DNA from 3 places in the Mesorhizobium subarcticum genome. Region 2 is predicted to be linked to each of the others. Evidence: riboswitches for the same ligand, from Rfam matches in the RefSeq annotation. Region 2 holds a riboswitch; each other region holds the start of a gene.
What was found. A riboswitch is a leader RNA that binds a small molecule or an ion and turns the genes downstream of it on or off. The one in region 2 is predicted to bind cobalamin.

Region 1: it holds a riboswitch for cobalamin, as region 2 does, so the genes downstream of both, ACZYHG_RS19925 (CbtB domain-containing protein) here and ACZYHG_RS27170 (DUF1636 family protein) in region 2, are expected to answer to the same signal.
Region 3: it holds a riboswitch for cobalamin, as region 2 does, so the genes downstream of both, ACZYHG_RS19630 (DUF1636 family protein) here and ACZYHG_RS27170 (DUF1636 family protein) in region 2, are expected to answer to the same signal.

Annotation. Positions count from the first base shown of each region.
Region 1 is NZ_CM144237.1:4,077,472-4,084,691, forward strand. It holds gene ACZYHG_RS19910 (acetyltransferase domain-containing protein) at 1-763, opposite strand, end outside; gene ACZYHG_RS19915 (MFS transporter) at 973-2,172, shown strand; gene ACZYHG_RS19920 (aromatic ring-hydroxylating oxygenase subunit alpha) at 2,176-3,351, opposite strand; cobalamin riboswitch at 3,488-3,685, shown strand; gene ACZYHG_RS19925 (CbtB domain-containing protein) at 3,719-3,898, shown strand; gene ACZYHG_RS19930 (CbtA family protein) at 3,914-4,717, shown strand; gene cobU (bifunctional adenosylcobinamide kinase/adenosylcobinamide-phosphate guanylyltransferase) at 4,710-5,225, shown strand; gene cobO (cob(I)yrinic acid a,c-diamide adenosyltransferase) at 5,227-5,841, shown strand; gene cbiB (adenosylcobinamide-phosphate synthase CbiB) at 5,838-6,812, opposite strand; gene cobD (threonine-phosphate decarboxylase CobD) at 6,811-7,220, shown strand, end outside.
Region 2 is NZ_CM144237.1:5,528,288-5,535,507, forward strand. It holds gene ACZYHG_RS27145 (HlyD family secretion protein) at 1-902, opposite strand, end outside; gene ACZYHG_RS27150 (MarR family winged helix-turn-helix transcriptional regulator) at 899-1,378, opposite strand; gene ACZYHG_RS27155 (FecCD family ABC transporter permease) at 1,536-2,585, opposite strand; gene ACZYHG_RS27160 (ABC transporter substrate-binding protein) at 2,585-3,532, opposite strand; gene ACZYHG_RS27165 (ABC transporter ATP-binding protein) at 3,580-4,368, opposite strand; gene ACZYHG_RS27170 (DUF1636 family protein) at 4,365-4,826, opposite strand; cobalamin riboswitch at 4,849-5,055, opposite strand; gene ACZYHG_RS27175 (substrate-binding domain-containing protein) at 5,309-6,298, opposite strand; gene ACZYHG_RS27180 (ABC transporter permease) at 6,367-7,220, opposite strand, start outside.
Region 3 is NZ_CM144237.1:4,013,248-4,020,467, forward strand. It holds gene ACZYHG_RS19620 (cobaltochelatase subunit CobN) at 1-2,890, opposite strand, end outside; gene cobW (cobalamin biosynthesis protein CobW) at 3,012-4,064, opposite strand; gene ACZYHG_RS19630 (DUF1636 family protein) at 4,061-4,495, opposite strand; cobalamin riboswitch at 4,536-4,739, opposite strand; gene ACZYHG_RS19635 (winged helix-turn-helix domain-containing protein) at 4,769-5,968, opposite strand; gene ACZYHG_RS19640 (NADH-quinone oxidoreductase subunit A) at 6,290-6,655, shown strand; gene ACZYHG_RS19645 (NuoB/complex I 20 kDa subunit family protein) at 6,646-7,220, shown strand, end outside.

The DNA of each region.
Region 1 (7,220 bases), 1.5 Mb from region 2:
CGGCGGGGGCGGGCATCACCTGCGAAAACAGCCAGACGCAGCCGAACAGTATCGGTTGGTGGATCAGGTAGAAGGCAAGGCTGTGCCGGCCGATGAAGAGCAATGGATTGGCCCAGCGGCCGGGCTTAAGGCTCGCCAGCCGCTCCAGCAGACCCGAGGTGGAGGCAAGCTCGGCCACTGCGAGGCCGGCAAGCACCACGCCGAACCACGGGAACAGCGGCACGTAGTCGTTGGAGCGCGGATTGATGGCCGAGAGGCCGACCCACCACAGCCAGGGATGATCGAAGGATTCCAGGCTGACATAGAAGGGCACCACGATAATCGCCGCCGCTACCAGCAAGGTGAGCAGTGCCGGCAGGCGCAGGAAGGCGAGGCCGAGCAGGCTTGCCAGCGCTATCTCGTGCAGGATGCCGAAGAAGATGAAACCGCCCGGCGTAACGAACCAGGTGACTGCAGATATGGCAATCGCCGCCACGGCGACCATGGCGAAGCGTTTCCAGAAGCCGGTCCAGCGGATCTGTCTGCCGTGAGCGAGGAACAGGCTGACGCCGACCAGGAACAGGAAGGTTGAGGCGATGCAGCGCGCGTAGATCTTCCACCCGCCGAAAGCGGTCAGGCCGGGATCGGTGTAGTGAAAATTCTCCAGGTCCCAGGTGAAATGGTAGCTCGCCATGGCCAGCAGTGCGATGCCGCGCACGATGTCGATGGCGACGATGCGCCTGGATGGCTCCGGAACGGGTGGGGTCGGCGTATGGATGGTCATGGTCTCGCGATCTGATTCAGCCCTGCCTGAGGACTATCACGGTTGGGCGGGACAGAAGAAGGCCGGGGCATCGGATCAAACGACACTTTGGGCCAGAGCCGGGAAGCCTTTGACCGGTTTCGCTTTTTGCCGGTTACGCGTCGGTTTCCTCTTAATCGCCGGGGAATGGCCACGGCAGATTTGACCGGTGATTCTGCTTTGGGGAAGCAATGTCCACCCATGTGCGCCATCCGATCTGGCTCCCGGCCCTCAAGGCCGCGGATGCGCGCACCTTCGCCTCGCTCTACGCGGTCGAATCCTTTGCCCGCGCCACGGTGTCGAGCGTCATCCCGATTCAGGCCTACGAAATCCTCCACAACGAGCAGATCGTCTCGATCCTCTACACGGTTGTGGCGATGATGGGCCTGTCGGTGACCTTGTTCATGCCGATGCTGATCCGCCGTTTCGCCCGGCGTTGGGTCTATACGGCAGGCGCCTGCCTGCTCGCCATCGGCTCGCTGTTCTTCGTCACCCACACGCTTGCCGGGCAAATCGCCGGCATGCTGTGCCGTGTCATGGGCGCCAGCGCGCTCTCGATCACGCTCAACCTCTACATCATGGATCACATCCGCAAGACCGACTTCATGCAGGCCGAATCGCTGCGCATGGCGTGGTCGATGTTTGCCTGGACCGGGGGGCCGACGCTCGGCATTTTTCTCTACGCGCATTTCGGCATCTATGCCGCGCATGGCGCGGTGGCCGTGTTTGCGATGGCTTTGCTGGCGCTGTTCTGGTTCTATAGGCTGAGCGACAACCAGTCGATCCAGCCTGGCAAGACACGACCGGCCAATCCGCTCGCCAATATCGGCCGTTTCGTCGCACAGCCGAGGCTGAGGCTGGCGTGGCTGATCGCCTTCGGCCGCTCCTGTTTCTGGTCGACGTTCTTCGTCTATGGGCCGCTGTTCATGGTCATCACCGGGCAGGGCGCTATTGTCGGCGGCCTCTTGGTCTCGGCCGGCAACGCACTGTTGTTCATGGCCATCTTCTGGGGCAAGGCCGGAAAACGGTTTGGCGGCCGGCGCACCATGACCTTTGCCTATTTCGCCATGTCGGCCATGCTGCTGGCCGCGGGCACGGTGGGAGCGACTGCGCCGTTGTTGACCGGGGCTTTCCTGCTTGGTGGCGCGTTCTTTACCATCGCGCTGGACGCATTGGGTTCGACCGCCTTCATGCGCTCGGTGCGCTCCTATGAGCGGGCGCAGATGGCGGCGGTCTACCGCACCTATCTCGATTTTTCCGAGCTGACGCCGCCGCTGGTCTATTCCGTCGTGCTGATCTTCTTCGGGCTGGGCTCGGTGTTCATCACGCTCAGCCTGCTCGCGGCGGTGTGCGGCTTCGTGACGTGGCGCTATCTGCCGAAGTCCCTGTGAGGATCAGGCAGAAAGCGCTGCGTGCCGCTCACGCACCCAGTTGTGGAAGCGGTGCAACTCATACTCCTCGGGCATCAGCACGCCGGCTTCGTGGCGCATCGAGCGCAGGCCCCTCTGGTTGACCTCGCAGATACCGGCATCCTCTTCCAGCACCTGCGTGCCGAAGGCGACGATGTTGTCGATGTCGGTTGCCGGGTCGCTGAGCGCCTCGGGCGTGAACAGCCATTCGGCGACAAGCTCCGTCTGTTCGGGACCGAGCGGCACCAGCCGCACGGTCCTGACATAATCGACATGACCGACAATGAACATCGAGGGCAGGCTGGTGGCGTAGGTCTGGCCGGCGGCACGTTCGGCTGGTGTCAGCCCCGGGAAAACCGGTCCATGGGCCTGGCCATCGCGCGACCAGGTCTCGGCGCCGGTGCGCAGGCCGCCGGAAAACTCCGGCGCGTCATTGTCGGCATGGCGCACCCATTCAGGATCATCATGCCGGCTCATCAGGCCGCGGCCATAGATCGGCACCAGCCGCGAAAGGTCCTTGTGGACGCCCGGGCAATGCAGGCACTCGTTGAAGTTTTCCCAAAAAATCTTCCAGTTGCAGTTCATCACCTTGCGCAGCACATGGCCTGAGACCAGCGCTTCCAGCGGCCAGTTGCCGAGATTGCCGGAGGCAGGGTCGAAGGATGCCTGCGCGGAGCCTGCCGCGTCTTCCTGCAAATTGATGAAGACGAAGCCCCGCCACACCGAAAGGGCGACGCGATAGAGCGGATGGTCGGCCTTGTCGAAACCATCAGGCAGCGATTTCGACGGTACGCGCACGAGGTCGCCGCGCAGCGAATAGGACCAGGCATGGTAGGGGCAGGTGATCAATCGTGCCTTCAGGCGGCCTTCGCTCTCCTGGCACAGCTGCGAGCCGCGATGCCGGCAGGTGTTGTGGAAGGCGCGCAGCTCGCCAGTGTCATCGCGCAGCACGACGATGTCCTGCGTGCCGATGCGGAATCGGCGGAAGGCCAGCGGCTGGGCGAGATCGGCCTCGCGACAGACCAGCAGCCAGTTTTTGTACCAGATGGCATCGAGGTCGCGCTGATAGGCCGCTGCATCCCAATATGCCGAGGAAGGCAGCGTCGCTTCGGCCCGGGTCAGGCCGTTATAGGGATCGCGCTCGCTGGCATTGGGCTGCATGGCTGGCTTCCTGTGAAGAGGCCAGCCGACACCCGGCCATGACAATTGTCAATTGTCGCGCCGATGATCCCTCTGGCATGGCGCAATCGCGCTGATTGCCGGCGGAATTTGGTTTGCCGCGTGTCGTGATTTTCCCTATAGTCACACAGTCGTCGGTTCCGTTTTGGAGCCAAGAGGGAATGCGGTGCGGGCTGAATTGTTGCCCAATGCCGTGGCTGCCCCCGCAACTGTGTGCGGTAGTCCTCTCCATATGCCACTGAAGATTCGTCTTCGGGAAGGTGGAGAAGGGCGCTGATCCGCGAGCCAGGAGACCTGCCGACGACGGCAAAACTGACAGGCCCTCGGGTGGAGGGCGAAAGGACAAGATATGACTACTGCTTCGGTCTCCCTCGGCGCCTCCGTCTCCTCGCAGTCGCGCTTCATGCAGCTGGCGCTCGCCGCGCTGCTCGGCACGTTCATCATCGGGTTTGTCGGCTTCTCGCATATCGATGCGGTCCACAATGCCGGTCATGACAACCGCCATTCGATGGCGTTTCCCTGCCACTGACGAGGATCGGACATCATGAATCTGTTTCGCAACGTCGTGTTCATCGCGGCGATCGCAGGGCTCGTGGCCGGGGTTGTTCTCGCCTGCATGCAGGCCTTCGCAACCGACCCTCTCATCCTCCAGGCCGAAGTTTACGAAAAGGCCGGCGCCGGCCATCAGCACGACCATGCCGCGGCACCGGCCGAGAACGCGGCTGGCACCAATGCCGCCAGCAGCACCGCGCCCGCCGCAAACACCATGAGCATGGCGCCAGCCGCCGCGACTGCGCCCGAACATGAGGATGAGGGCTGGGAGCCTGCCGACGGCTTCGAGCGTCACGCATACAGTGCGGTTTTCAATGTCGCCACCGGCATCGGCTTTGCGCTGATCCTGGTTGCGGTTTCCGAATTTGCTGGCGGCATCGGCAATTGGCGCCAGGGCGTGTTCTGGGGGTTGGCTGGTTTCGCCGTGTTCACGCTGGCGCCCGGTCTTGGGCTGCAGCCCGAACTGCCGGCGATGCCTGCGGCCGATCTCTTGCCGCGCCAGATCTGGTGGACGGCAACGGCAGCGGCGACAGCGATCGGTCTCGCTTTGATTGCTTTCCGCAGATCGCTGCCGCTGGTGATCCTGGCAGTGGCGTTGATCATCGCACCGCACATCGTCGGCGCACCACAGCCCGACAGCTTCGAAACGCCGATCCCGGAAGGCCTGCACCACCAGTTCGTGGTGGCGGTGACATTGACCAATCTGGTTTTCTGGCTGGTGCTCGGCGCTGTCGTCGGCGTGGTGCGTGGACGCTTCACCGGCACCGCGAGCAGCCTGCGCGACAGCTTTGCCTGATCGCGGCAAGCTGACCTTCATCATCGGTGGCGCGCGCTCCGGAAAGAGCGCGCACGCCGAAATTCTTGTGACGGCCTCGCGCTCACCATGGGCCTATATAGCCACAGCGCAAGCCTATGACGACGAGATGCGCGAGCGCATCGCACTGCATCGCTCGCGGCGCGGCGAGGGCTGGATAACCGTCGACGCACCGCTCGATCTCGCCGGCGCGCTCGAGGCCTTGCCCGACAACCAGCCGGTGCTTGTCGACTGCCTGACGCTGTGGCTGACCAATCACATGCTGGCCGATCACGATCTTGAGCTCGAATGCCGGCGGCTGACGAACGTGCTGTCGCGGCCGCGCGGGCCGTGGTTCGTGGTGTCGAATGAAGTCGGCCAAGGCATCGTGCCCGACAATGCCCTGGCGCGCCGGTTTCGCGACGACGCCGGACGGCTCAACCAGCAGGTCGCGGCGATCGCCGATACGGTGCTGCTGATGGTGGCGGGGCTGCCGCTCAAGGTGAAATGAGATGACCGACATCGACGGCAAGGACGAAGAACGCCATCGCGCCAAGATGGCCAAGCGCAAGGCGGTGCAGGATGCCGAGGTGGCGAGCAAGACGGTCGAGAAGGGGCTGCTGATCGTCAACACCGGTCCGGGCAAAGGCAAGACGACGGCCGCCTTTGGCCTGGCGTTGCGGATGCTCGGCTATGGCAAGCGCGTCGGCGTCGTCCAGTTCATCAAGGGCAAATGGCACACTGGCGAGAAGGATGCTTTCGCCGCCTTCGGCGACCGCGTCGTCTGGCACGCGATGGGCGAGGGTTTTACCTGGGAGACACAGGATTTGAAGCGCGACATCGCGGCGGCGGAAGCTGCCTGGGCCAAGGCATTGGAGTTGATCGCCGATCCATTGATCAGCCTTGTCGTGCTCGACGAACTCAACATCGCGCTGCGCTACGATTATCTCGATCTTGACAAGGTGGTTGGCGCGCTCAAGGCGCGTCGCGAAGGGCTGCATGTCGTCGTCACCGGCCGCAGCGCCAAGCCGGCGCTGGTCGAGGCGGCCGACCTGGTCACCGAGATGGGCGTGACCAAACACCACTTTTCGGCAGGCGTGAAAGCGCAGCAGGGGATTGAGTTCTAGAACACCAGAACCGTGATCGCCGAGACCAAACCGAACAGCACGATCAGCAGATAGTCGGCGACGCGGTAGAGTTTCAGCGCCCGCCTGATGTCTCCGCTGTCGACGTCACGCCGGCCGCCTTCGCCCATGAAGACATCGTCGACCACGATGCCGCCATAGCTGCGTGGTCCGGCGAGTGCCAGGCCAAGCGCACCGGCCATCGCCGCTTCCGGCCAGCCGGCATTGGGCGAGCGGTGCTTCTTCGCGTCGCGCCACACCGCTTGCTGGGCGCTGCGGGGATCGGCTCCCTTGACGAGGAAAGCCGCCAGCACGATCAGCAGCGCGGTCAGCCGCGAGGCCGGCAGGTTGATCCAATCGTCGAAGCGCGCCGCGGCCCAGCCGAAGGCCTCGTGGCGCGGGGTGCGGTGGCCGATCATCGAATCGGCGGTGTTGGCGGCCTTGTAGGCAGCGCCGCCGGCCAGACCGCCGACACCGGTCCAGAAGGCTGGGGCGACGATGCCGTCGGAAAAATTCTCGGCCAGGCTTTCGATCGCCGCGCGGCAGACGGCAGCACGGTCAAGCGCTTCGGGATCGCGGCCGACGATGCGCGAGACGGCGACGCGGCCCATGGCCAGGCCGCCCGAGTCAAGCGCGTCAGCCACGGCCTCGACATGGTCGTAGAGGCTTTTCTGCGACAGCAGCGATGTCGCCAGAAGGGCGGCAATGAACAGCCCGAACGGAACGAACCAGAGCAGAACAAGCTGCACGCAGAGACCAATCACCGCCGGCACCAGCACGATGACCAGCAGCGCCTGGACACCATTTTGGCGACGCAGCGCGTCGGGATCAGTGGCGCGGTTGAGCCTGATGTCGAGAAAGGATATCAGCCTGCCGAACCATGTTACGGGATGGCCGATGGCGCGGAACAGCCAGTCCGGATAACCCAGGACGAATTCGACGGCCAAAGACAGGAAAGCGATCAGGACTGACATGAAGCTTCTTGATGGAGCGGTGGACCATGGTGGAAGTCTTGGCCGGGCGAGGGTGCTTTTCCCCAACGCCGTGCTGCCTTTCGTCGACCTCTCGACTGGTATCAATCCGCACTCCTACCCGCTTTTCGACCTGCCCGCCACCTCGCTATCGCGATTGCCGGAAGCGGGACGCGGGCGTGAGCTGACAGAAATCGCAGCCAGAACCTACGGCGCGCCGTCGCCTGCCAACGTCGTGGCGGCTCCGGGCACACAAATCCTGCTGCCGCGCGTGGCCTCGCTGGTGAGGCCCGGCAAGGCACTGGTGCTGGGGCCGACCTATGCCGAACATGCCCGCGCAGCGGCGATCGCCGGGCACGAGGTGAGCGAAGTCAGCGATTTCACGGCGCTGGCTGACGCTGACCTCGCCAT
Region 2 (7,220 bases):
TCGGCCTTCTGGCCTGGCTTCATGTGGGTCAGCTGGGTTTCCTTGAAATTAGCGTCGATCCAGGTGTCGCCGGTCTCGACCAGGGCAAACAGTGGCGTACCCGAGCCGACATATTGGCCGACCTTGAATGACGAGGCCTGGCTGATGACACCATCGGCCGGCGCCTTGACCGTGGTCTGCGCCAGATCGTAGGCAGCCTTGTCGCGGGCGGCCAGTGCAGCCATCACGGTCGGGTGCTTGTCGGTCTCGATGTCGGGATTGCCGGCAAGTGCCGCCTTGGCGCTGATGATGCCTTGTTCGGCAACGGCCAGCTGCTGCTTGGCCTTGTCGAGATCGTTCTTGGCCTGATCCAGCGACGACTTGGCATTGATGCCCTTCTGGGCCAGATCAGCAGCGCGGTCGTATTGCGACTGGGCGAAATCGACCTCGCTGGCGTCGGATTTCTGTTGCGCCATCGACTGGCTGTAGGCGGCGCGCAACTGCTCGATACCAACACGTGCGACCGCAACTGCCGCGTCGGCCTGTGCCAATGCGATCCGGTAGGGTTCAGGGTCGATGGCAAAAAGCACGTCGCCCTGCTTGACCAACTGGTTGTCGAATATGTCGACCTGAACGATGCGGCCGGCCGTGTCCGAGGCAATAGACACTTTGGCCTGCTGCAAATTGGCGTTCTCTGTCTCTTGGTAGCGGCCGCCGGTGACCCAGACGTAGCCGCCGCCGATGACCAGCGCAGCCGGAAGCACAAACATCAAAAGCATGCGGCCAATGCGGCGCTTTTTCTTTGGTGCCGGAGCCGGCTCTTGCACCGGAGGCGCGACCGCAACGGGAGCGGCAACCGGCTGGCCCGGCGCTTCCATCTCCACCTTGGGGGCGTTTTTGTTGACCTTGGCCACCGCGTTCATGCTGCTGCGCCTTTCGCAGGCTCGACTTTTTCCGAGGACGAGGTATCGCCGTCGGCGAGATTCTGTGCCATCGCATCAAGCGCGGCGATCAGGACGCGACGGTCCTGCGGCGAAACGCCAACAAGCGATTCCTCGTAGACCTCGCCGGCGAGACTCTTGACCTCGGCATAGGCGGCGCTCGCCTTGGCGGTCGGAAAGATCATGCGCACACGGCGGTCGGCGGCGTCGGAACGGCGCTCGATCCAGCCGCCCTCCTCCATCCGGTCGACGAGGCGCGAGACGCTGATCGGTTCGATTTCAAGCAGTTCGGCGAGCCTTGCCTGGCTGATGCCTTCTTCCTTGGCGACACGCACCATCAGGCGCCATTGCGCCGAGGACAGGCCAAGCCCGCTGGCGCGTGTTTCGAAGCGCTTGCGCAGCAGCCGTTGCACGTCGTGGATCAAAAATCCCAATCTGTCGATGCCATCTGAAACCATGAGCGGTATATATAATAAGCGTGCTTACTAATCAAGGTGTCACATTCGCGGAAGCCGGTAAATATGCGTGACGGACGTGCATCGCGATCGTGGTTAGCGATAGGTGAAAGCTCACCGACCTTTGGAAGGCAGTTGGGCAGGCAGAACCGGCCGATTTTTACAGGCGGTTTCGCACAATCATCGTGACGACGAAGAACGCGCCGACCGAGCTGGTGATGATGCCGATCGGCAGTTCCTGCGGCGGCAGCAGGGTTCGGGCCAGAAGATCGCTTGCCAGCAAGAGCACCGCCCCGAACAGCGCACAGCTTGCGATCAGCCGCAGATGCAAGGGGCCTGTCAGCGGACGCGACAGATGTGGGATCATCAGCCCGACGAAACCAATCACGCCGGCGACCGAGACCAGGATGGCCGTCGAGAAGGCGGCGACGAGAAAGGTCGTCCTGCGCATCCGAGTCACCGGCACGCCAAGGCTTTCGGCGGCATTCTCACCGGCCAGGAAAGCGTCGAGCCGGCGGTGGTTCCACAGGGCGTAGGCCAGAATGGTGCCCGCGCCCAGGACGCCCAGCCAAAGATTGTCCCAGCGCGCCAGGCCAAGGCCGCCCATCGTCCAGAACAGCACGGAGTGGGCGGCGCGCTGGTCGCCGGCAAACACCAGATAGTTGGTCAAGGCGGTGAACAGGAATGAGACGGCAAGGCCGGCGAGGATCAACCGTTCGGGGCCTTGCCCCCTCACCCGCGCGACGAGCAAAAGCACGACGCAGGCGGCCAGTATGCCGCCGGTGAAGGCCGCGACCGGCAAGGTCCAGATGCCAAAGGAGTCACCAAACACCGTGATGACGGAAACAGCACCCGCGGCGGCTCCCGACGACAGGCCGAACAGGAAGGGATCGGCAAGATCGTTGCGGGTCACCGTCTGCAGCAGTGCGCCGACGACACCCAGACCGGCGCCGACACAGATCGCCAGGATCGTGCGCGGCAGCCTGAGGTCGACGACGATCTTGCCGATCGGACCGGACACGTCGTGCCCACCCAGCCCAACTGCATGGCCAAGCGAGGCAACAACATCCGTCAGTGGGGTCAACGTCGAACCATAGGCGATCGACAGCAGTGCGAGAGCGGCCACCGCCACCGCGCCCGCGGCCATGGCCAGCGTGAATGCCTTGTGCCCCGAACGCGCACCGGATCTCTGCCCAGGGGCAAGATGCATCAGAACGCTTCCGGATGCATCGCCTTGGCGATCTTGGCGATCGCTTCGATGTTCGCCGGCCCGGGCGTCAATTCGGCATAACGGAGAGCCACGAAGCGCTCGTTCTTGACCGCGTCCGTCTCCTTCATCGCCGGATGGGCTTTGAGGAAATCGAGCAGTTTCTTGTAGCCGCCACCGTCCTGGTAATCGAGCAGGATGAGGAATTGCGGATTGCGCGATGCCACCGTTTCCCAGTCCGTGTTGCCCCAGCTGGTGTCCATGTCGGCCATGATGTTGTCGCCGCCGGCCGCTGTGATCATGGCACTCGGAATGGCGAATTTTCCGGCGGTGAACGGCTTGTCCTCGCCTGAGTCGTAGAGGAACACCCGCGTTCCCTTGGCGCTGCCGACTTTCGCCGTGATATCGGCGAGCTGCGCCTTCCAGCCGGAGACGAGCTTCTCGGCTTCGGCGTCATTGCCAAAAATCTTGCCCAGTTTTTCGACGTCGCCATACAGCAGGTCCATCGAAGCGGCGGGGCGGTTCTTATCGAGATGGACGCAGCTTTCCGTCAACACCAGCGTCTTGATGCCGTGTGGGGCAAGTGTGTCCGGGGTCACCTCGCCACCCGGCTTCATGCCATAGTACCAGCCGGCGAAGAAGAAATCGGGCTCGACCGCGACGAGGTTTTCGAGCGTCGGGTATTTTGGCGCCAGTTCCGGTATGGAGCCTTGCTCAGCCTTGAATTCTGGACCGACCTTGTACCATCCGGTGATGCCGGTCAGGCCGACGATCGATGGCTGCAGCTTCAGCGCGAAGGCCATCTCGGCCATGTTGAGGTCGTGGATGACGGCGCGCTTGGGCGGCGCATCGAAGGTCAGCGGTTTGCCGCAGCTGTCGACGGTGACGGGGAAGGCGAAGGCTGTCGAGGCCAGCAGCGAGAAGACGAGCGACAGTGCGAGACGTTTCACGGATTTTGCTCCTTGGTTGAACAGTGTCAGAAGAACGATGGGTTCGGTCAGGACGGCGGCGCGGCGCGGTTTGGAACATCGAACACCGTCAGTTCGCGATCCTCGGTGGGATGGCGCAGGCGAAACACGTCGACGCCGAAAATCTCGCGGATCAGTTTTTGCGTCAGCGCTTCGCGCGGTGCGGCCAGTGCATGCAGCCGCGCTTCGTTCATCACCGCGACCCTGGTGGCGAACGGCGCCACCAACGCCAGATCGTGCAGCACCGCGATCACCGTCATGCCGAAGCCGGCCACGAGTTCGAGCAGTTCCGCGCGGGCGCGCGGGTCGAGATGGTTGGTTGGCTCGTCGAGGAACAGCACTTTCGGTTGCTGTGCGACAGCGCGCGCGAGCTGCGCGCGTTGGCGTTCCCCGCCCGACAGCGAGCCAATGGTGCGGCCAAGCAGTGGCAGCAGGCCGGTCCGGCGCAGTGCATCCACGACAATGTCGCGTTCGTCGCTCCTGCGCCTCAGCCCGGCATGCGGGACGCGGCCAAGTTCGACATAGTCGATCACCGCCAGCCGTGGATCCGGCTGGTCGGTCTGGCCGACGACGGCGATGTGCAAGGCCCGCTCGGCGGTCGAAATCCTTTCCAGCCGGCGCCCGCCAAGCTTCACCTCGCCCGAACTTGGCCTGAGCATGCCCGACAGCATGCGCAGCAGCGTGGTCTTGCCGGCGCCATTGGGACCGATGATGGCGAGGCGATCGCCTGATGTCACCGAAAGGCTGACCGCATGGACCAGATTCCGGCCATCCGCCACCGCGCCCAGGTCGCGCGCTTCGAGGAGTGGCATGGTCATCGGCTGTTGCCCGCCAGATTGCCCGGGATGCGAGCCAACGTCTTGCCGGCCAATCCTGCCGGACGCTGTCCCGAGTTGCACCAGCCATCGGCGCGCGAAGCGTAAAGCCCAGCAAATCGCACGAGATCGCCGGCATCGGCCTGCGCATCGATGGAGCCGAACAGATAGGCAGCCTTGCCAGGCGCCTGGAAAGCCACCGTCAGCGGTCGTGCGCAGCCCGCCATGCATTCGACGCCTTCGACCGTGAAGCCACGCGCCACGGCGGGTTCATGGTGGGCCGAGAGCCGGGAGCACAAATCGGCGCACAGGCTTTCGCCCGACCTGATACCAGTCGGGATGTCGCGGCAAAGCGTACACACGATGATGCGATGATGGATGGCGCCGTCCAATTTTCCGTCACTTTCCAAAACTGGCGACGGAAGGATGTTGGCGAGCCGGCCGACAAGACCGACGTCCACGTCTCCTCCCGGCACACCCCGTCCGGTCAACTCAGTGATGGCAGGTCTCCTGGCTCGCGGGTCTTTGCGCAATCCTGCCTTCCCAGCCTTGCCGGCCAGTGGCACTTCGGATCTTGCTCACCGCTTACAGTTGCGGGGGCAGCCACGGTCTTGATCCCATGGGGATCTCACCGTGTTCCCTTTTCACCCCTTGCCTTTCGGCGTGGGGACCATCACCGGGCCATGCTAATTTTGCCCGAAGCGCATCGCAACGATTCTTTTCGACTAAACCTGTCACCATCCCGGCACCCAGCCGGGGCTTCCTCGGAGAAAACCCATGCAACTGCTTCCGTTGGTTATGTAATAACAGAACATTAGAAGACCGCCCCTGCCACTGTCAATCCCTAGCCCGCCCCTTTCGAGTTGCCGTGACGGCTGTGAAGCGCAGACAGGGCGGAGTTCGCGTGAACCCCGCCCTGAATTTGATGGCTAAGGCAGCCGGCCTATTTGCCCGACAGCTGCTTGGCGTTCTCAGGCGTGATCGCCGTGGTGTCGACAGTGACCGTCGTATCCACCGACGAAGCGCAATCGAGCAGTATCTTCTTCGACATCTCGATCGCTTCCTTAGCGCCGGTCGGATAGGTGAAGGTCGCGGCCCAGTCACCCTTGGCCACGGCTTCGATGCCGCCTGCCGGGCCTGGCAAGCCATCAGTACCGATGATCTTGACGTCTTTGCCGGCGCCCTTGGCGGCGAGCAGCGCGCCGGCCGCCATCATGTCGTTGGAGGCATAGAGCACCTTGATATCGGGGTGCGCCTGAAGCATGGCGGAGAAGGCAGTCTGGGCTTTGTCCGGCACCCAGTCGGCGGCCTGCTCGGCCACCACCTGGATCTTGGCGTTTTCCTTGACGCCGTCCTTGAAGCCGTTCAGCCGCTCCACCGCCGGCGTCGAGCTCGGCAAGCCTTCCAACACCGCCGCCTCGCCGCCATCGGGCAGCAGGGTCTTGGCGGTGTATTTGCCGGCCTCGAGCGCGATCTTGTAATTGTCGCCGCCGATGAAGGCGGTGTAGTCCTTGCCGGGGTCGCCGACCGTCTTGCGGTCGAGCTCGATGACCGGGATGCCGGCATCCATGGCGCGCTTGACCGCCGGCGTCAGTGGTGCCGCCTCGAAGGGCGAGATCAGGAGCAGATCCACCTTCTGGGTGATGAAGTTATCGACCTGCGAAGTCTGCGTGTTTACGTTGCCGGCGCCGTCGGCGATCTGCAGCGTGAAGCCCGGCACTTGCTTGGCCGCCGCGGTCAGTTCGTCATTGACATGCTGGCGATAGGGCTCGGCGTTATTGGCCTGCGAAAAGCCGATGATGAACTGGCCGTCCTTGGAGCAGGCCTTGACCAACGGGTCGGCAGCCTGGGCAGTTCCCGCAATGCACAGGCCAGCGCCTGCCAGAAGCACGGCGTGAAGCACGCGCATCGATCCTCTGTTCATGGTTTTCATAACTCACTCTCCTCCTCGTTGGGCCGGGGGCCCGACCTTGGTTTCAGTCGTCATTTGCCGCATTCCTCCTAACGACCCAAACCCTCGCGGCGGCGAACGAGGGATTGAAGCACTGCCGCCAGAACGATGATCGCGGCGGTTGCCAGCAGTTGCATGGCTGGCGTGATGTTGTTGAGCTGAAGGATGTTGGCGAGCGCGCCCAGCATGATGGTGCCGGCGACGGTGCCGACCATCGAGCCGGCGCCGCCGAACAGGCTGGTGCCGCCGATGACCACGGCGGCGATTGCCGTGAGTTCATAACCCATGCCGTCATTGGCGCTGCCGAAGTTGAACTGGCCGGCATGCACGATGCCGGCAAGCGCAGCGGCAAAGCCGGTGATGGCATAGACCGAGATCTTGACCATCGAGACCGGCACGCCTGAAATGCGCGCCGCGCGCTCATTGCCACCGACGGCAAAGACATAGCGGCCGAAGCGCGTGGTGTTGAGCACGATCGTTGCGATCGCGGCAAAGACGATGAAGACGATGGTGGCGACCGGCACGGTATTGTGGAACAGGCGCTCCCCCAGCACCGCGAACACCGGCGGCGCCAGGCCTGGCCCGTCACCATAGGAAATGTTGATGTACTGGTTGCCCGAAACGACCAGCGCCAGGCCGCGCGCCGCCTGCAGGCCGGCGAGCGTGACGATGAAGGGCTCGAGTCGGAAGCGGCTGGAGATGGCGCCCTGGATCGTGCCGAAGACGATGCCCATGATGAGCACGGCGAGGATGGTGGGGATAAGCCCGAACCCGCCGGAGATCATCATCGTCGCGGTGACGACGCTGGACAGCCCCAGCACCGCGCCAACCGAAAGGTCGATGCCGGCGGTGATGATCACGAAGGTCATGCCGATGGCGATGATGCCTGTCTCCGACACCGCGC
Region 3 (7,220 bases), 1.5 Mb from region 2:
TCGGGAACATATCGCGGAACAGGCCCGAAATGCGCCAGGTGACATCGACGCGCGGGCGGCCGAGCGTGGCCGGCGGTAGCACCTCGATGCCGGTGATGCGGCCGGTGGCGGCATCCCATTGCGGCCGGCACCCCATCAGCGCCAAGCCTTGCGCGATCTCCTCGCCGCCGGTGCGCAGCGAGGCCGAGCCCCAGAGGTCGATGACCAGCGAGCGTGGCCAGTCGCCATGCGATTGCATATAGCCGCGCACCACTTCTTCCGCCGCTGCCTTGCCCAGATCATAGGCGGTCGGCGTCGGCATGGTGCGCGGGTCCGAGGTGAATAGATTGCGGCCGGTGGGCAGCACATCGGAGCGGCCACGCGCCGGCGCGCCGGCCGGACCGGCCTTGACGTGGCGTCCATCGAGCGCGGCCAGCAGGGCCGACTTTTCAGCCTCGGCGCTTTGCCGACGCATTGCGTCGGGTTCGTCATCGGGCGCCCGGCCATAGATGTGCAGCCCATCCTTGACGGCGAAATCCTTGAGGTCGCAGAGCCAGGCATCGATGCGGCGCAGCGCTTCGTCGGGCGCGTCGGTCGTGGCGACGCCGGCTTCAGAAGCGAGGCCTGTCTTTTGCGCAGTCTCGACAATCAGTTTCGCCAGTCGGTCGCGGCGGCGGCGGTCGAGGCCGTCGGCCTGGGCGTATTCGTCGACCAGGCGTTCAAGTTTGTGCTGGTTTTCGTCCAGCCCAGCGCCGGTCAGCGGTGGTGGCAGATGGCCAAGCGTGACGGCGGCGATGCGCCGCTTGGCCTGCGCGGCCTCGCCAGGATTGGAGACGATGAAGGGATAGATGACGGGTAATCCACCGGTGACGATCTCGGGGAAGCAGCTTTGCGAGAGGGCAACCGTCTTGCCAGGCAGCCATTCCAGTGTGCCGTGCGCACCGACATGGATCAGGGCGTGGATGCCGAGGGACTTGCGCAGCCACAGGCCGAAAGCGAGCAGGGCATGGCGCGGGGGGAGCGTCGGGTCGTGGTAGTCCGCGCGGCGGTCGGCGGAGCGGCCGCGATCGGGGGCGAGGGCGACGGTGATGTTGCCGAAGGTGGCGGCGCGGAAGGGGAAGTGTTTCTTGCATGATAGCGAAGGCTGGCGCGAGGCGCCCCCCTCTGTCCTGCCGGACTCGGCCCTTCGCTGTCGCTCCGGGCGTTCGTCGCTCGGAAAGCCAAGCAATTGGCTTTCCGTCCGCTGCGCGGACCGTTCCTCACCCCCCACAAGGGGGGAGATTGAGCTGTTATCTGCGCCTTCGCCAATCTCAAGCGTTGTAAGAAGAGAGCCTGCAGCGGAACTGCCAATCTCCCCCCTTGAGGGGGGTGAGGAACGGTCCGCGCAGCGGACGGAAAGCCAATTGCTTGGCTTTCCGAGCGACGAACGCCCGGAGCGACAGCGAAGGGCCGAGTCCGGCAGGACAGAGAGGGGGGCCTCGCGCAACCCTGTCTCGTCTTTTGCCTTCCCCCACGCAGCTTCGACGGCAGTCATTGCCTCAACCGGCAATTCCTTCGAGAAGCTCAGATAGTCGTCCAGCCCCAACCCACCATCGCCCCGCTCCAGTAAATCCAACAACTCGCGCGGCGATTGCGGAATCCCCTCAACCACATAGCCCTGTTCGCTGAGGTCATGCAGCATGGCAAGCACACTGGACGGCACGTCGAGACCGACGGCATAGCCGGTGCGGCCAGGCGCGCTTGGATAATCCGGGATCAGGATGGCGAGCTTGCGCCCGGCGCGGGGCGTCTCCTGCAGGCGAATGAACGCAGCGACACGGTCTGCCACCTGCGCCACACGATCCGGTTCGGGCCGGTTGGAGAAAGCGCGATGGCCGAGCGCGGGATCAACCTCGCTCTCGCCCTTGAAGGAAATCGCTCCGGCGAGGATGCGGCCATCAAGTTCGGGCAGCACGACATGCATGGCAAGGTCGGCGGGTGCCAGGCCGCGCTGATTGTTTTCCCAGACATCGCGGCGGGTGGTGGCGACGATGACCTGGAAGACGGGCACGCCGGCGCGGTCGAACAGGGTTTCGACGCCGGGCTCGGCGCCGGAGGCGAAGGCGGTCGCGGTGATGATGGCGGCGGGGTTTAGCGTGGCCAGCGCGGTTTCGACGAAGGCGAGGGAGGTCGGGTCTTTCAGGCTGGAGACGAAGATGGGGATCGGGGCGATGCCGCGCTGGCGGAGCGCTTCAAAAAGCGCGTCGATGGGCGCGACGTCGGCGGCGAGCAGCATCGAGCGATAGAACAGGATGGGGATAACACGAGCGTTGACGTTGTCAACGCCGGCGTTTGAAAGATCCAGTCGTTCCACAACTCCGCGCCCAGGCTCGTAAAATCCGGCCTTCGGCACTGCAACCGGCGCCGAAACCGTTGCTTCCCCTCCAGCCAAGCCTGCCAATCGCTGAACCAGCGCGCTCATATTGGCCGGGCCACCCTCGCGGAAATAGCCGAGCAGCGCGTCCAATTCCTCACGCGGCAGCGTTGAGGCTTCGATCAGTCTGAGGTCCTCGTCGTGGCTTTCACCCGGAAGCAAAGCCAGCTTGATGCCGCGTTCGCGGGCTGTCGAGGCAAGCTGGTCGCAGCCGTAGCGCCACCAGTCGTAGCCGCCGAGGATGCGGACAAGGATGATTTTGGCGTGGCGCGCCACACGGTCGATCCAGAGGTCGACCGACATGGGATGGCGCAGGTCGCGCAGCGCCGCCAGCCGCATCGAGGGCAGGCGGGCGGCATCCGCCTTCCATGCGGCCGCAAGGCCAGCAAGGTCGCTGTCTGTAAAGGACAGGGCCACGATATCCGCCGGCGTCTGCCGCAGATCGACCGGCTCGGCGAGATCGTCGAGCGAGGCGGAGGTCGTGGTGAGGATATGCATCGCGGTCTAGCGCGGTTATCCGTTTCACGGAAACGGCGAACCGCTCTATCTCCTTGTTTTTACGCAATTCCTGTGGGAAGCCCGTGAAACACTTTTCCTGGAATTGCTAGGGCGGTTGGCGTCAGCCGGCGAGTATAGCTTCGATTGCCGGGCGGTTCAGCCCCTTCAGGCCAATGACGACGAGGCGCGAGCGGCGATCGTCTTGCGCCGTCCAGGCGCGGTCATAGTAATGATTGACGCGCGGCCCGACGGCCTGCAGCAAAAGCCGCATCGGCTTGCCGCCGACTTCGACGAAACCCTTCACGCGCAGCACATTTTCCTGTTCGGCGGCGGTGGCGACGCGCTTTGCCAGATCATCGGGATTGGCGATCGAGGGAATGTCGACGATGAAGGTGTCGAAGTCGTCATGCTCGTGGTCGAAGGCGCCGTCATGATGGGACTTGCGGTTCTCGATGTCGTCCTCGACGGCGAGCCCGAGGCCGAGCAGCACGGAGGGATCGACCTTGCCATGCGACGTCGGCACGATTTTTACCGCGCGGGCGGAATGTTCATTGATGATGGCGTTGGCGCGGGCCGAACCGGCGGCGTCCATCAGGTCGCTCTTCGACAGGATGATCAGGTCGGCGCAGGCGATCTGATCCTCGAACACTTCCTCGACCGGGTCGTCATGGTCGAGGCTGTCGTCCTGAGCACGCTGCGCCTGCAGGGCGTCCATGTCGTTGGCGACACGGCCCTCGGCCAGCGCCGGGCCGTCGACCACGGCGATGACGCCATCGACCGTCACCCGGCTCTTTACGCTCGGCCATTGGAAGGCCTGGACCAGCGGCTTGGGCAAAGCGAGGCCCGAGGTTTCGATCAGGATGTGGTCGACTTTCGGCGTCAGCGACAGGATCTTGTCCAGCGCCGGAACGAAATCGTCGGCCACGGTGCAGCAGATGCAGCCATTGGCCAGTTCGACGATGTTTTCCTCCGGGCAGGTGTCGATGCCGCAGCCTTTGAGGATTTCGCCGTCGATGCCGATGTCGCCAAATTCGTTGACGATGATCGCTATGCGCTTGCCGCCGGCGTTTTCGAGGAGATGGCGGACCAGCGTTGTCTTGCCGGCGCCGAGGAAGCCGGTGACAACGGTGCAGGGTACACGGGAGAGATTGCCGGCCGGATTTGGAGCGCTCATGGTTGGTCCTTCAGCATGTCGAGAGGTGGAATACGGGCCACGAGGCCGCGCTTGAGGGAATCAGGCCGGCCGCGCCATGGGATGAGGCCATCGGTCGAGGTGGCGAAGAGTTTTGCGCAGGTGATGAGGTCGGGGCCGCTGGTCGGGGTCAGGTCGCCGAAGACATAGCTCCAGCAGCCATCGCGCAGGATCGCGGCGCTGAGACGGCGCTTGCAATTGCCAAGGCATTCGACCGTGCGGACGCGGATATTGTCGGCCGCTGCGGCGCGGCGCGTATCTTCGGCCAAAAGTTCGCCGGCGCGGGGATGCGCGTCGGAGCCGGCCTCATTGCGGCAGGAAGCACAGACGATGACGGTGACGCCCGCCAAGGCATCGTTGTCGGCGGACGAGATATCCGCTGTGCCAGCCGAAAAACTGCTGTTCTGGTCCAAAAAGCCGGGCTCCTTGCCCGGAAACCCGCCGGGCGATCGGATTCTTCTGTCGCAGACGGCAGGTCTCCTGGCTCGCGGGTCATCGCCTTGGATAGCCGCCTTCCCGGGAACTCCCAGTGGCTTTCGGCCTTGGCTCTTCGCTTACAGTTGCGGGGACAGCCGCGGATTTGGGATTTCGTCCCGCACCGCATTCCCTCTTAGCCCTTGCCGTTGCGGGCAGGGGACCGTCTGGATCGGATTTAGGCTTTTGCGGGTGGCGGTGTCAACGCGGGGTTACGACATGGCGATGTCGGCCAGCGCCGGACCCAGACCACCGGCCGGCGTCACGTCCATGCGTTCAAGGCCAAGCCAGCCCTGCATCTGCTTCAATTCCTCGAACAGTTGCGCAGCGGTTTCAGGCGGTGCGCCGGGTTCGGGGTAGGCGGCATGGACGCGCAGGACGCTGCCCGGCCGGTCAGCCCTCAGGTCGACGCGCGCCACGATCTTGTCGCCGAGCAGGAAGGGCAGGACGTAATAGCCGTATTGGCGCTTTTCGGCGGGCGTGTAGATTTCGATGCGGTAGTGGAAATTGAAGAGGCGTTCAGAGCGCGACCGTTCGAAGACCACCGGGTCGAACGGCGCCAGCAAGGCGCGGGCCTCGATTTTCCGGGGCAGGCGGGCGTCCTTGTCAAGGTAAGCCGGCTTGTCCCAGCCCTCGACACGCACCGGCAGCAGTTCGCCCAACTCGACCAGTTCCTCCAGCCGGCCCTTCATGTCGGCCGGCGACAGGCGGAAATAGTCGCGCAAATCGCCTGATGTCGCGATGCCGTGGGCGCGGGCCGAGATGCGCAGCAATTCGCGATGCGCGTCCTCGGCAGCCGGCACCGGCAGATCGAGGATCGCCTGCGGCAGCACGCGTTCCGGCAGGTCATAGAAGCGCTCGAAGCCGCGGCGGTGCGCCGTGGTGATACGACCGGCCCAGAACAGCCATTCGAAGGCGTGCTTGGCGTGGCTCCAGCCCCACCAGCCGCCCGAACCCTTCTGGCCTTCCAGCGCCGAAGCGGCAATCGGGCCGCGCGCGACAACCTCGCGGTAGATCTCTTCTATATAGGCGGCGTGCTCGCGACCCCATTTGGCCAGGCCGAGATACATTTCATCGCCTTGTTCGGCGCGCTGCATGCGCCAGCGCATCAGCGGGTAGGTCTCGACCGGCAGGAACGAAGCCTCATGCGCCCAGTATTCGAAGATTGTGCGCTTGCGGGTGATGGCGGCATTGTCGAGCAGAGCGAGCGGGTAGGGGCCAAGCCGCGAATAGAGCGGCATGTAGTGAGCGCGTACCACCGCGCTTACGGAATCGATCTGCAGCAGGCCGGTGCGGGAGAGCACGCGGGCGAAGTGGCGGCGGTCGGGCGTGCCACTTGGCCGGGGATCGAGAAACCCTTGCGCGGCGAGCGCGATGCGCCGAGCCATGGGGAGCGAGATCTTTTCCTTCATTCGGATGCGACTCTGAGGCGGTTCTGACGGATGATTCCAAGCCATGCTAGCAGGGTTTTGGCGGCAACCGTGTCAGGAGACAAAAGTGGAGTAAAAAATGAAGGAAATCAAACAGGAGCCGATCGGACCAGTTTAGCGCGACATGCCGTCCAGGACGGTGTTTTGAACAAGGTTTGACTTGCTTCGCTGGAAGTGCTGCGCTAACCCTCGCCGCGTTGCAACATAGGCCCCTTAAAACGGTTCAGCGGTTAAACTGTCACGCTTCCGCATTAAGGTCCGGTGCTGTAATCAAAGTGGATTGGCTCCAACGGAAAGCCGAGCATGAACGCACTTCTCAGTTCGTACCTGCCCATTGTCTTGTTCATCGGCGTGGCGCTGGTCGTCGGCTTGGCGCTGCTGGCCGCACCGTTCCTGGTGGCGTACCGCAATCCCGATCCCGAAAAGCTGTCCGCCTACGAGTGCGGTTTCAACTCGTTCGACGACGCCCGCATGAAATTCGACATCCGCTTCTACCTGGTGTCGATCCTGTTCATCATCTTCGATCTGGAAGTGGCCTTCCTGTTTCCCTGGGCCGTGTCCTTCTCGAAGATCGGCATGCTCGGCTTCTGGTCGATGATGGTGTTTTTGGCAGTGCTGACCATCGGCTTTGCCTATGAATGGAAAAAAGGAGCGCTGGAATGGGATTGAACGACAGTTCAGGTACCCTGGTCGCGCCGAAGCCCAAGGGCCTCATCGATCCCAACACCGGCAGGCCGGTGGGGGAGGACGATCCCTTCTTCCTCGAAATCAACAATGAGCTTGCCGACAAGGGCTTTCTGGTCACCTCGACCGAGGCGCTGATCACCTGGGCACGCAGCGGTTCGCTGATGTTCATGACCTTTGGTCTGGCCTGCTGCGCGGTCGAGATGATCCACACCTCGATGCCGCGCTACGATTCGGAGCGGTTCGGTGTCGCGCCGCGCGCGTCACCGCGCCAGTCCGATATCATGATCGTCGCCGGCACGCTCACCAACAAGATGGCCCCGGCGCTGCGCAAGGTCTACGACCAGATGCCGGAGCCGCGCTACGTCATCTCGATGGGCTCGTGCGCCAATGGCGGCGGCTACTACCACTATTCCTATTCGGTGGTGCGCGGCTGCGACCGTGTGGTGCCGGTCGACATCTATGTGCCCGGCTGCCCGCCGAGCGCCGAAGCCCTGCTCTACGGCATTCTTCTCTTGCAGAAGAAGATCCGCCGCACCGGCACGATCGA